3 regions of the Thiomonas sp. FB-Cd genome follow, and region 1 is predicted to be linked to each of the others. Evidence: predicted binding sites of a transcription regulator. Region 1 holds the regulator's gene; each other region holds the start of a gene.

Region 1 (4,236 bases):
TGCGCAGCCTGAACCTGTTTTTCAAGAGCGGGCAGGTCCGCCCCAAGCTCCAGCTCCGCCCATCGGGACTGCAAGCCCTGCCAAAGCGCAGGCAGTTCAGAGGGCGACACACGATGACGCCGCGCCACGCCCATCCATGCCGAAAGGCGTGCGTCGACTTCGGCCATCCGATCAGGGTCCACGTCGGCTTGGCGCAGTTTGGCGCCAAGCTCATGCGCCAGGTCACGCGTGATGGATTGAGCCGATTCCAGTTGATCCGCCAACGCGACCAGTTGCGGATCGATCTGCGCCGCAGCCTGCAGCAACTGATGCGCGCGCGCCAATTGGCGGTTGGCACCGGCTTCCTCATCATCCAATAATTGATCCACCGCCTGCAGTTGTTCGATCAGCTCGGCGGCATGCGCCAACCTGTGGTGCTCCGCATTCAGCGGCTCCCACTCCTGGGCAAGCGGGGCCAGCCGTGCAAGCTCAGCGATCTGCGCTGAAAGTTGCTCGCGCTCCTCAACCAGGCGCCCGGCATTCACCCGCGCCGCGTGCAGCCGCTCGCTGAGCAGCTTCCAGTGATGCCAGGCGCTGGCGCAGGCTTGCCGCGCATCCTTGGCTTGTGCGTACGCATCGAGCAGGTCGCGCGCGGCGTCGCTGCGCGCCAAGCTCTGCCAGGCATGCTGGCCATGAATGTCCACAAGCATGGCGCCTGCCGCCCGCAACTGCGTGAGGGTGGCCGGGCTGCCATTGATGAAGCCGCGCGAGCGGCCCTGAGCGTCAATGACGCGCCGCAGCAAGATGGTGTCCTGTACCTCAAAACCCTGCTCATCGACCCAGTCGGCAAGCGCCAGCGGCACGTCAAATTCTGCGCTGATCTCGGCTCGCATGCTGCCCGGGCGCAGCACCGAGGCGTCCCCACGTTCGCCCAGGGCAAGTTTGAGCGCGTCGATGAGGATTGATTTGCCCGCGCCTGTCTCGCCTGTGAGCACGGTGAAGCCCGCGCCGAGATCGAGCTCCAGCGCATTGACGAGGACGAAGTCGCGGATATGCAGACGGCGCAGCATGACGCGTTAGTCCTCCGCACCGAGAATTTCGTGCCAGTGCAGCTTCTTGCGCAAGGTGGCGTAATAGCTCCAGCCTGGCGGATGAAGAAAAACGGCACGATGGGGAGACACATGCAGGGTGATGCGATCGCCACCAAGAAGATCGGCAAAATGCTGCATGTCAAAATTCACGCCCACGTCCTTTGGCGAGACCACCTCAATGTCGATGCGCACGTGCTCAGGAAGCACGATGGGCCGGTTGGAGAGCGTGTGCGCCGCGATCGGCACCAACACGAGGCCGGGCACGCTGGGATGCAGGATGGGGCCGCCAGCGGACATGGCATACGCTGTGGATCCCGTCGGCGTGGCCACGATCAGGCCGTCGGCTCGCTGCACGTACATGAAGCGCTCGTCAACATCCACGCGAAGCTCGACCAGCCCATAGGCGCCGCTGCGGTTGACGACCACGTCGTTGATGGCGATCCCCTCAAAAATGCGTTGACCGTCGCGCACGACCTCGCCGGCCAACACCGCCCGCTGCTCGCGCTCAAAACGCCCGGCGAGCATCGCGCCAAGGGCCAAGCGCCAGTCAGCCTCGGTGATGTCGGTGATGAAGCCCAAGCGCCCGGCGTTAATGCCCACCAGAGGGATTCCGAACGGCGCGAGTTGGCGCGACGCCCCGAGCATCGTGCCATCGCCTCCGACCACCACCGCCACCCAGCCGCCAGTGGCGGCACGCTGGCCGACCTCGGCCAAGCTGAGATCGGCATGGCCCGGAAGGTCACAATGGTGGGCGGTCTGGCGCTCCACGTACACCTCCACCCCGTTTTCCGCCAACCAGCCACCAATCTCGGCCAAGGTGCGGCTGACGCCCGCAGCTTGGTACTTGCCGATGAGAATCACCTGCTGAAACACGGGGGTTGGCATGGGACTGGGCTGGGTGGCGTAGGGCCGTTGCGTTCGGGTTTTTCCGGGCGTGGTGCGGGGCGCCTGCCATGGATTACATCACAGCGCCGCTGACCCTGGGATCTCGCGCCAATCGCTCAGCGTCCGGCTTGAGCATCGTGGGCGGATCCCTGTGCCAGGGGCTTGGTGCTCGAGCGTGCGGCTACCGATGCATGCACATGCAGCCCCAAGTTCGACAGGCACCTAAAATGAGCCAATGGACGAACGTGCGCGCGTACTGCTCAAGACACTGATCGAACGGTATATCGCCGATGGTCAACCTATCGGGTCGCGCACTTTGTCGCGGGCTTCGGGCCTTGAGCTTTCTGCGGCGACCATCCGCAACGTCATGGCCGACCTGGAAGACCTGGGTCTCATTACGAGCCCGCATACCTCGGCGGGGCGGGTGCCCACCCCGCGCGGTTATCGGCTGTTCGTCGACACCATGCTCACTGTGCATCCTGTGACTGGCACAGATGACGTCGGGGAAAATTTCAGGTCGCAGCTTGCCACCGTCGAGCCACAAAAGGTCATTGTGCAGGCGGCGCAACTGCTGTCGAATCTGTCCCATTTCGTCGGCGTGGTGATGAGCCCACGGCGCAATGCGGCGTTCCGGCACATCGAATTCCTGCGCCTTTCGGAGCAGCGCATTTTGGTCATTCTTGTCGATGCCGGCGGCGATGTGCAAAACCGCATCATTCTGACGGACCAGCCCTACACCCAGAGCCAGTTGACGGAGGCCGCCAATTACCTCAATGCCAATTACAGCGGCCTGAGTTTCGAACAAGTCGCGGGGCATCTTCGCGGCGAGGTGGAACATTTGCGCAGCGAAATCGTCACGTTGATGCAGGCAGCCGTTGCCGTAGGCAGCCAAGCGCTGGCCGAACAACAGGAACAGGTTGTCATCTCCGGGCAGCAGCAGCTGCTCAACGTGGAGGATCTTTCCGGTAACCTCGCCAGTCTGCGCCGCCTGTTTGACCTTTTTGAACAGAAATCACACCTGCTCAAGTTGCTCGACGTTTCGGCGCGTGCCGAGGGGGTGCGCATTTATATTGGCGGCGAAAATGATGTCGTGCCGTTCGAGGAACTCTCGGTGATCACGGCACCCTACGAGGTCGACGGCAAAGTGGTGGGCACGCTCGGTGTCATTGGCCCAACCCGCATGGCCTATGATCGGATGATCCAGATCGTCGACATTACCGCCAAGCTTGTGAGCAACGCGCTGAGCCAGCGCTGAGTTTGACATCCCGCTGGGCCCGGGGAACGCTGCGAAAGAACGGAGATTTCTGCGGCGATCGACGGAATCGGGATTCATCGCACAATCAGCACCGGTACGCGGCACGAAGCCAACACCTTGGTCGCGACCGAACCAAGGGCCACACCGCCGAGAGCCGTGTGACCGTGCGAGCCCATGACGATCAGGTCAATCGCATGTTCAAGCGCGAACTGGGTGATGCGTGCCGCCGCATCGCCCACCAGATGGTGGGGCCGCACGTCCAGGCCAGAAGCAGCCAAGGCGGATTGCGCGGGAGCCAGAACCGCCTCACTTTGCTCGGCGTAATAGCCATCGAGCACCTCGCGCGAAAGATAGGAGCGTGCCAGCGCCGTCCCCACAGGCGGTTCGACGTGGAGCAAATCCACCTGCGGCAACTCCCGCCACCACGCAAGCCGCTGCAGGAGAAAATCCACCGCGCGTTGCGTGAAAGGCGATCCATCAATCGGGAGAAGGCAGCGAATTGTCGGGTTCATTTTTCAATTATGTCAAAGCGACTCTCTCCACACAATACAAACCAACTGTTGCTCTCTCCTGCCTGTTACCACTCGCTTAGAATCGGCGCCTCGCTTACCGACACCCTGAGGGGCCGTTAGCTCAGTTGGTTAGAGCAGAGGACTCATAATCCTTTGGTCGTTGGTTCAAGTCCAACACGGCCTACCAATTTTTTCATAGTTAATACAAGTAGTTAGAGAAAATTCCGCTTGCAAGACGTAAAGATTCGGTGATGACGTCGGCAGCTGCTACCGACGCAGGATGGCTGCGTAGTCGGGACGCAGCGGGTACAGCCAGATGTCTTTGACCGGCAGGGCTTGTTGGTGCGACAGGCTCTTCTTGCCGCGGCCGGTTGTTTTGCCCACGAGGACCCAGTTGGCGGCCTTGTAGCAGGTGCCTTTGTGGCGGGGGCTTTCGACGAAGGTCTCCAGCATCACGGGCTGGTAGCCATAGCGCTGCTGCCAATCCTTGGGCAGGCGACGCGCGGCGAGGGCC
Region 2 (4,236 bases), 310 kb from region 1:
GGGCGGCATCGCGAAAGTGTGCATATCGTCGAGGTCCCGGGCGGATCCCCTTCCATGCAGGATGAACTCTCCCACCACTAAACCGCTTGTGCGGTTGTCGTGGGGGTTTCGCGGGTCACAGACCTGGACTTACCCCATTGCCGGGGCCGAGGTTTGGGTCTCGCCGCCACGCCCGTCCCAGGCGCGTCCTGCGTGTTGAATGCGTCGACGAACACCACCAACGCGCTGTTGCTGTTGCTGTTGCTGTTGCTGTTGCTGTTGCTGTTGCTGTTGCTGTCGCGCTGGCGCTGCAGCGCGGCAAGGTGCGGCAGTTCCTCGCGCAGCCAGCGCGGGTTCGCGATGGGCGGACCCTCGTCGAACGTCGCCCAGTCGTTGATCCCGAAATCCACGCCACGTCGAAAATCAGCGGTGCGCTCACGCGCACAGGCCGCATCGGGCACGCGCAGCGTCACCGACACGAACCACTGATCGTTCCTGCGCGTGAGCGTGATGTCATTGGGTTTTGCCTATCGCCGAAGCGGTGCCGGCCGCGCACCGAATGGACATCGCCGCATCGCCGCTTCCCAAGCGCAGCGTGGCACCACGGCCGCCATGCTGCATGAGCTTCCAGCCAGCCGGATCGGGATAGGTAAAGCCCGAGAACCGCTTCGCGGCCTTGAACCGCGGGAATCCAGGCGTTTGACCAGCTTTGACCCGGCGAAAGAACGACTGGAAGGCGAGATCCAGCCGCCGCAGCGTCTGCTGCAAGGCGTGGCTGCCGAGCTCCACGAACTCAGGCCGCGCGGCCTTGATCTGCGGCAGGACGTTTTGCTGGTCGAAGTCGCTGATCGACTTGCCGGCCTTGCGCCAGGCGTCGATGCGCTCTTCCAGTGCCGCGTTGTACAAGTCGCAGTGCACTGTGTCCACGCCTCAAGCTTTTGGGCTTGAGCGGCATTGGGATACAGCTTGAGCGTGACCTTGCGGCGTTGCATGCTGTGATTTTTCCAGCCAACAGGAAGTCCACAAGCGAAAACCGCCCGCTTGACCCCCTCCTGTCCGGTCCGCTGCGCCTAAGTGACGCTGCGCGCCAGGGCGGGCTAGGAAGGGGAATGCGCGAGCGCATGTTCAACGCGACAGCACCATCCAAGCCGAGGTTAAACCCCCAGTCGGATGCCTGTGGCATCCGCGCCAGCCTTCCCGACCTTGAAGGTCGGAGGGCTTGTCGTGCATCGGGTCAGGCGTAGACGGCCAACGACTGTCGCATCTTTTTCATAGCCTGGACCTCAATTTGACGAATCCGCTCGGCCGACACGCCGTATTCACTGGCCAAGTCGTGCAACGTCTTGCCACCCGACCCGTCGTCATTCACATTGAGCCAGCGCTGCTCGACGATGCGACGGCTACGCGCATCGAGGGCGTCAAGTGCCTGCTTCAGGCCCTGCACCTGAAGGCGTTCACGGCCACGCGCCTCAAGCACGGCATCCGGCTCGTTGCCCCGATCGGACAGATAGGCCACAGGGCCGAAGACTTCTTCGCCATCATCGCCAATCGGTTGGAGCGACACATCGGAGCCTCCCATGCGCTGCTCCATCTCGATCACATCGGAACGCTTGACCTGCAACTCCTTCGCCACGGCGTCAATCTCCGCGTCGTGAAAGCTCTCGAAACCCTGCTTCATGGAACGAAGATTGAAGAACAGCTTGCGCTGCGCCTTTGTGGTGGCGACCTTGACCAGGCGCCAGTTCCGCAAAATGTATTCGTGGATTTCGGCCTTGATCCAGTGCAACGCGTAACTCACCAGGCGCACGCCCTGACCCGGGTCGAATCGGCGCACCGCCTTCATCAGCCCAATATTGCCTTCCTGGATCAGGTCTGCATGGGGAAGGCCGTAGCCGAGGTAATGCCGGGCGACCGACACGACCACACGCAAATGCGACAGCACCAACTTCCCAGCAGCATCGCGGTCCTCGCGCTCACGCCACGCAATGGCAAGATCGCGCTCTTCCTCGGCGCTCAGCATGGGCATGCGGTTGACCGCTGAAATATAAGACTCCAAGTTGCCTAGACTCGGTACTTGGGCTGGAAAGGTCACCGCAAATGTCCCTGCCCCTGCCGACGGCAAGCTTGCCGTATGTCGCAAGGTTAAGGCGCTAGATTGAGCCATTTGCATACTCCTCTGTCTAACCATAAGAACATTTTAGCACTCGCCACGTAAGAGTGCTAAACACCCCCCGAGTTCCACGCATCGGGCAAAAAATACGGCTTCGCCTCCTCCGTCGCGTTTGCTTTTCGAGTTCCTTTCAAGGGAGACCTTCCATGCCACAGCTTCGTGTCGCCGCCTTCTCCATTTCGCTCGACGGCTTGGGCGCGGGTCCGCGGCAGAGCCTGGAGCATCCGCTTGGCGTTGGCGGCATGGAACTCCACCGCTGGGCCTTCGCCACCCGCAGCTTCCGCCGGATGCACGGCAAGGATGGAGGCAGCACGGGCGTGGACGAGGACTTCGCCGCGCGCAGTTTCGCCAACGTTGGCGCATGGATCCTCGGCCGCAACATGTTCGGCCCGATCCGCGGCCCCTGGCCCGACGCGCAGTGGCGCGGCTGGTGGGGCGAGAGCCCACCTTACCACGTGCCGGTGTTCGTGCTCACCCACCATCCCCGCGAACCTATTGAGATGCAGGGCGGCACGACCTTTCACTTCGTCACCGGCGGCGTCGATGAGGCGCTGAACCACGCTTTTGACGCCGCCGGCGGGAAGGACGTGCGGCTAGGTGGCGGCGTGGCGGTTGTCCGTCAGTACCTCGCCGCGCGCCTGATCGACGAGATACACCTCGCCCTCAGCCCGGTTCTGCTCGGCCAGGGCGAGCCGTTGTTCGCCGGCCTGGACCTGCCGGCGCTCGGTTACCGCTGCTCGGCCCCCACCGCGGGCGAGCAGGCCACGCACTTCCTCCTGCATCGTGACGGAGGCAGGGCCGGATAACTCATCCTCAGACGTCGTTGGAAGGAGCGGACTATGCACCCGATTGCGCCATTTCTCTGGTTCGATGACGCGGCCGAAGCGGCTGCCGCGTTCTACGTGGGCGTCTTCCCCAACTCTCGCATTCTTGCGCTGACGCGCTATGGTGATGCCGGGCATGAGCAGCATGGCAGGCTACCGGGCAGCGTGATGACGGTGGCCTTTGAACTCAACCGCCAGCGATTTACCGCGCTCAACGGCGGACCGTCCTTCTGCTTCACACCGGCTGTCTCCTTCGCCGTGCACTGCCGCAATCAGGACGAGATCGACCACTACTGGGAGTTGCTCAGCGCCGGCGGCGAACCCGGGGCGCAGCAGTGCAGCTGGCTGCAGGATCGCTTCGGCCTGTCCTGGCAGATTATTCCCGACCGCCTGCCAGAACTGCTCTCAGACGCCGATGCGACCCGCTCCGAGCGAGTCATGCAGGCACTGTTGGGCATGAAAAAACTCGATCTTGCCGCGCTGGAACGCGCGGCGAATGCCCCCTGAGATGCGCGCCATGGTTCTGCGGCGTACGGTTCACGTCCCCAGGCGTCACCCTCGCCAATAACCCACCGCAGCGGCGAACCAGGCATCTCCGCGCGGGCGGGCGCACGGGTGACCAAGCGCCAAGAGTGCAGGCCGAGACCCGATCCAACGTAGAGCAAGCCAGCCAGGCTCCAAGGGTCGATGCCAAGCAGCCGGCGTTTGGCCAGCGACGCTCCAGCCCCAAAAAGGACACCAGCACCCCGAGCCGAGAGAACCCCAGGACGCATCAGGCTCCGCTTTCCATGCACCGGATCATCCCCACGGTGACGCTCTTGCGCCGCGCTCGTGACGTGGCCACACCCCGGGCAATCATATAACATATGAACAGCTATTCATATGTTATCCAATGCACACATCACCTCCGGATGCCCATCTTCCACAGCTGGCCGACCTGTTCCACCTGCTGGGGGACACCACACGGCTGCGCATCATCGTCACGTGCCTTCAGGGACCTATCGCCGTCGGCGATCTAGCCGCGGCATTGGCCCTGACGCCCACGCTGGTTAGCCACCACTTGCGCCTGCTGCGTGCGGCGCGTCTGGTGAAGTTCGAGCGACAGGGAAGGCACGTGCTGTACTCCGCCGCTGACCGCCACGTCTCGGACATGCTTCAGGACATGATCGAGCACATTGCCGAACCCCATTCGGACGTCGAATAATGGCTCACGACCACGACCACCACGATCGTGACCCCCATGCCTGCGGGCATGGTGGGGAT
Region 3 (4,236 bases), 370 kb from region 1:
CGATTTGCACGCGGATCTGCTTGACGCGAGCTTCGATGTCGGCAGCGTTGCCGGCACCATCGATGACCGTCGTGTTTTCCTTCGCCACTTCCACGCGCTTGGCTTGGCCGAGGTCGGCCAGCGTCACCTTCTCCAGGGTCATGCCGGTCTCTTCCGAAACGACCTTGCCACCAGAGAGAATGGCAATGTCTTCCAGCATGGCCTTGCGACGATCGCCGAAACCTGGAGCCTTGACAGCCACGGTCTTGAGAATGCCGCGGATGCTGTTGACCACCAGGGTTGCCAGTGCCTCGCCGTCCACGTCCTCAGCGATGATCAGCAGCGGCCGGCCCGATTTGGCAACCTGCTCCAGGATCGGCAGAAGATCGCGAATGTTGGAAATCTTTTTGTCGTTCAGAAGAACGTACGGATTTTCCAGCACAGCGACCTGGCGGTCCTGGTTGTTGATGAAGTAGGGCGACAGGTAGCCGCGGTCGAACTGCATGCCTTCGACGATGTCGAGCTCATTGTTCAGGCTCTTGCCATCTTCGACCGTGATCACGCCTTCCTTGCCAACCTTGTCCATCGCCTGGGCGATGATCTGGCCGACGTCCTCATCGGCATTGGCCGAGATCGTCCCGACTTGGGCAATTTCCTTGCTCGTGGTGCAGGGCTTGGACGTCTTCTTCAACTCTTCAATCAGGGCTGCCACAGCCTTGTCAATGCCGCGCTTGAGATCCATCGGATTCATGCCGGCGGCAACAAGCTTCATGCCTTCGCGGGCCATTGCGTGCGCCAGCACGGTAGCCGTCGTGGTGCCGTCACCGGCATTGTCGCTGGTCTTGGACGCCACTTCTTTCACCATCTGCGCGCCCATGTTCTGCAGCTTGTCCTTCAGCTCGATTTCCTTGGCCACGGACACACCATCCTTGGTCACGGTCGGGGCACCGAAGCTGCGCTCCAGCACCACGTTACGGCCCTTGGGGCCCAGCGTGGCTTTCACGGCGTTGGCCAGTACGGTCACGCCTTCCATCATGCGGGCGCGGGCATCTGCGCCGAATACAACTTCTTTTGCTGCCATGTGTATATCTCCGAATGGGGTTTGAATGAGGACGGGTGCGAATTACTTCTCGATGACCGCCATCAGGTCATCTTCGCGCATCACCATCAATTCGTCGCCGTCAACCTTGACGGTCTGCCCGGCGTACTTGCCAAACAGCACGCGATCACCAACCTTGACCGACATGGGGCTTAGTTCGCCCTTGTCATCACGCTTGCCTGGGCCCACGGCCAGAACTTCACCCTGATCGGGCTTTTCGGCGGCGTTGTCGGGAATAAAAATGCCCGAAGCCGTCTTGGTTTCTTGTTCCACGCGCTTAACGATCACGCGGTCATGCAAGGGACGCAATTTCATTCGTGTTGCTCCTGTTGATGGAATTCGAGGGATTGAACGCATGCCAGTGCAGGGCACCAGCCTGAGCGCTTGGGGAGACTGCCGGATTTCCAAACATCTGCCGCTAGCACTCACTACATGCGAGTGCTAATTGTAGGGCCAAAGCGCGGGAATTCAAGCCCCTCACTCACCACATACCCGACCCGCTGTCGAGTTTCATTCAATTCTGAATTCCGTTCACTCAATTCTGAACTCCACGCACGGCCAGCACGGCTGCTCACAAGACCGCAACCCAATCCGTCCCGCGCTGTCGATCGGCTCCAACGAGCAATCGGACGCGTCAAGTTGTCGGGCAGAGGAAGCCGCGGTGCGTCTTCACACAGCCTCCGCCCGAAGTGGTCGGCCATGAACGTGCAGCCGATGGACAGGTCACGGCCCGGGCCTGCCGTTCATCGTGGCAAGCTTCCCATGGCCGGTTCTGTTGCCATTCGGGCACGTCCGTCGCAGCGTCAGCGGGGCCTGCGAGATCGTCCAGCAGCCCTTCCTGTCCGTGCGAGCCTACGGAGATGGTGACGCGCTCAGCTGCCATGATGCTTGCCATCAATTTCACCGCTGCGGCACTGCAACGCAAAACACTCCCTGAAGTCGGACCGTGCGCAAGTCGCCCTTGAAGACCTGGCGACACATCGCTCAGTATCTCTTTAACCGACGCAACAAGCCGCTGAGTCCTTCGCTTTGCAGCACCTGCATCCCCCTTGAGGCAAGCCGGCGCGCCGTTGTGGGGTTGCGCAGTGCCTGCAAGAGTAGGTCAGTCAAAGGCACCATCCCGGCAACCTCATCTCCGGCGCGATAACCCGGGCTCAAGCGCGAACGAAGGCGCTCAAGCGCCGCCGGCGCGAGCCTTTCATCGAATAGCTCCGGAAATTCACGCACGCCCTGCTTCTTCCACCATTGCAAAAAGCCACCCGCTGCGAGAGGGTCTGGGAACGCACGTTGCAGATCCACGCGCTCACGATACACCACACGCTGTTCCGCGCTGATTGGCTCGCCATTGTCGAAAGTCGCAAAAAACCAAGGAATGCGGCACAACGGGTCTTTTCCCAACTCAGCGATTCTGTTGGCATACCACCGAAGCAGCATTTCCACGCTTTTATTTCCGCTGGCGTTCTTAGCCGCCATAATATGGTGATCGCCCTTATCAAATCCGGTAAAATGATAAAAGCCGAGTGGCTTGCCATCCACCGTAAAACCCCGGTCGAAATCACCGTCCAATTGGCGCGTTGTCAAGTTCCAAGTGGCAACATCATGGCGTGTCGTTCTGACAATCCCAACTTCATCAAAAAATGCTGGAACGAGATCGACCCACCGCTGATCCGTAAACAGTCCATTGCAAATATCGGCACGGCAGAAATAATAAAGTCGTTGCGCCCACCAATGCGCAAAACGCATACCCTCGTCGGTTGGTGAAACACCAAGAAAGCCGAGGTTATAAATCCCATGTTTGAGGCTGCCAATTTCATTATCGATCACAGCACTTAGGGTCGTCTCCGGGTCAGTCTGATGCGGCACGAGAAGAATACTCGACTGCCGCAATGCCGCGATGATATCGTCCAAGGGAGAAAACAGCACGACATCGGGATCGAGGTAGATGACACATTCACAGTCCTCACGCCTGAGCAAACTCTGCAAGGCAAACGGCTTGATCGCCGTGGCCAGTTCGACGATGCGATGCGTGAAAGCCCAGGCACGATGCTCTGGGATCCCGAGCGAATCGATGGTCATTAAGTCGTCGAAGGGCTCTTTCGACAAATCAATCTCGCCGCGCAACTCATCGGCCAAAGCCAAATGCAACACCCAATCAGGATGATATTTTCGGACCGACTCAAACAAGACGCGCGCCTTGGGGATGTAATTCAGCGCCGCACTGGTGAAAACATGTATTTTTTTTTGCATTATTAAGCTCGCTTGGTCACTTATTTTGCCCTTCACCCCGAGACTGCAAAGACTCATAGGCGGTGTTCAACGCATCGAGAAGGGCATTGCCCTCGAGGATCGGGATCACCCGTCCCGAAGAATAGCCGCGCACTGCCTCGGCCTGTGCGCCCAAATCAAAGCAGACCAGCGGAAAATCCATCCGAATTATCTCGTGAGTGACATAGGAAAACGTTTCTGGAACCATTGATGGAACAAATATAAAATTGACTGCAGATTTCTCGATCAAATCTGGCAAATCCGCATGCTGATAATTCCCCATGATCTCGACAACCTCTTTTGGCACCGCCTCATCGATTAGCCCAAAGATCGTGATTTTTACATCGGATCGACGCTCGGCAATGGCGCGAGCCAAACCGGAAACAATCCGAGAGCCCTTGTGTTTTCCAATATTGCCTACCACACCAACGCGTAGAGGAGAAGATGCCGGGACCAACACTTTCCGCGCGGGGAAGTACTCCAAGGAATGGGGCTTGACGTGCAACTTGTCGACGGGTACGTCCGGATACGCCTGGCGCAGGAGTTGCAGGGTTGATTGGGAGAAAAAAAGCAATTCATCCGCTTCATTGATCAAACGCCGCCATTCACGTCGCCAAAGGTGGATGTCCCGCGCCGGAAAAAAGCTCACGAATCCTTCTTGATTCTTCGGCAGGCATTTTGCACAGACACTGGTGTCCGGAACGTTGCAAAATTTGCCTGAGGCATTGATCAAGAAATGCGATGGGCAAAGCATGTAAAAGTCGTGGACTGCGAGCGTCAGCCGTCCGCCAGCGATCGATCGCAGGGCGATGAGAAAATCGGGAATGCGTTCCGCCTGCGGAAACGACACCGCGTTATTGAAAAAAATATCCCCGATGTATCCCTGGCGCGCC

Evidence for each region. The regulator HrcA, encoded in region 1, represses chaperone genes, less so after heat shock. The targets are predictions, from matches to a motif close to TTAGCACTCNNNNNNNNNGAGTGCTAA.
Region 2: the regulator HrcA is predicted to act here: its motif matches at 2,177-2,203, upstream of rpoH (RNA polymerase sigma factor RpoH).
Region 3: the regulator HrcA is predicted to act here: its motif matches at 1,497-1,523, upstream of groES (co-chaperone GroES).

What each region holds. Positions count from the first base shown of each region.
Region 1 covers NZ_JPOE01000002.1:2,149,058-2,153,293, forward strand. Annotated here, with positions in the region: gene recN (DNA repair protein RecN) at 1-1,049, opposite strand, end outside; gene CD04_RS0110395 (NAD kinase) at 1,056-1,955, opposite strand; gene hrcA (heat-inducible transcriptional repressor HrcA) at 2,191-3,210, shown strand; gene CD04_RS0110405 (universal stress protein) at 3,285-3,722, opposite strand; tRNA gene CD04_RS0110410 (tRNA-Ile) at 3,833-3,909, shown strand; gene CD04_RS21690 (HAD-IC family P-type ATPase) at 3,990-4,236, opposite strand, start outside.
Region 2 covers NZ_JPOE01000002.1:1,843,480-1,847,715, forward strand. Annotated here, with positions in the region: gene CD04_RS24500 (hypothetical protein) at 78-458, opposite strand; gene CD04_RS24505 (transposase) at 493-906, opposite strand; gene rpoH (RNA polymerase sigma factor RpoH) at 1,214-2,149, opposite strand; gene CD04_RS0109020 (dihydrofolate reductase family protein) at 2,296-2,955, shown strand; gene CD04_RS0109025 (VOC family protein) at 2,989-3,480, shown strand; gene CD04_RS0109030 (helix-turn-helix transcriptional regulator) at 3,866-4,177, shown strand; gene CD04_RS0109035 (cation diffusion facilitator family transporter) at 4,177-4,236, shown strand, end outside.
Region 3 covers NZ_JPOE01000002.1:2,520,333-2,524,568, forward strand. Annotated here, with positions in the region: gene groL (chaperonin GroEL) at 1-1,060, opposite strand, end outside; gene groES (co-chaperone GroES) at 1,103-1,393, opposite strand; gene CD04_RS0112190 (hypothetical protein) at 2,063-3,325, opposite strand; gene CD04_RS0112195 (glycosyltransferase) at 3,342-4,236, opposite strand, start outside.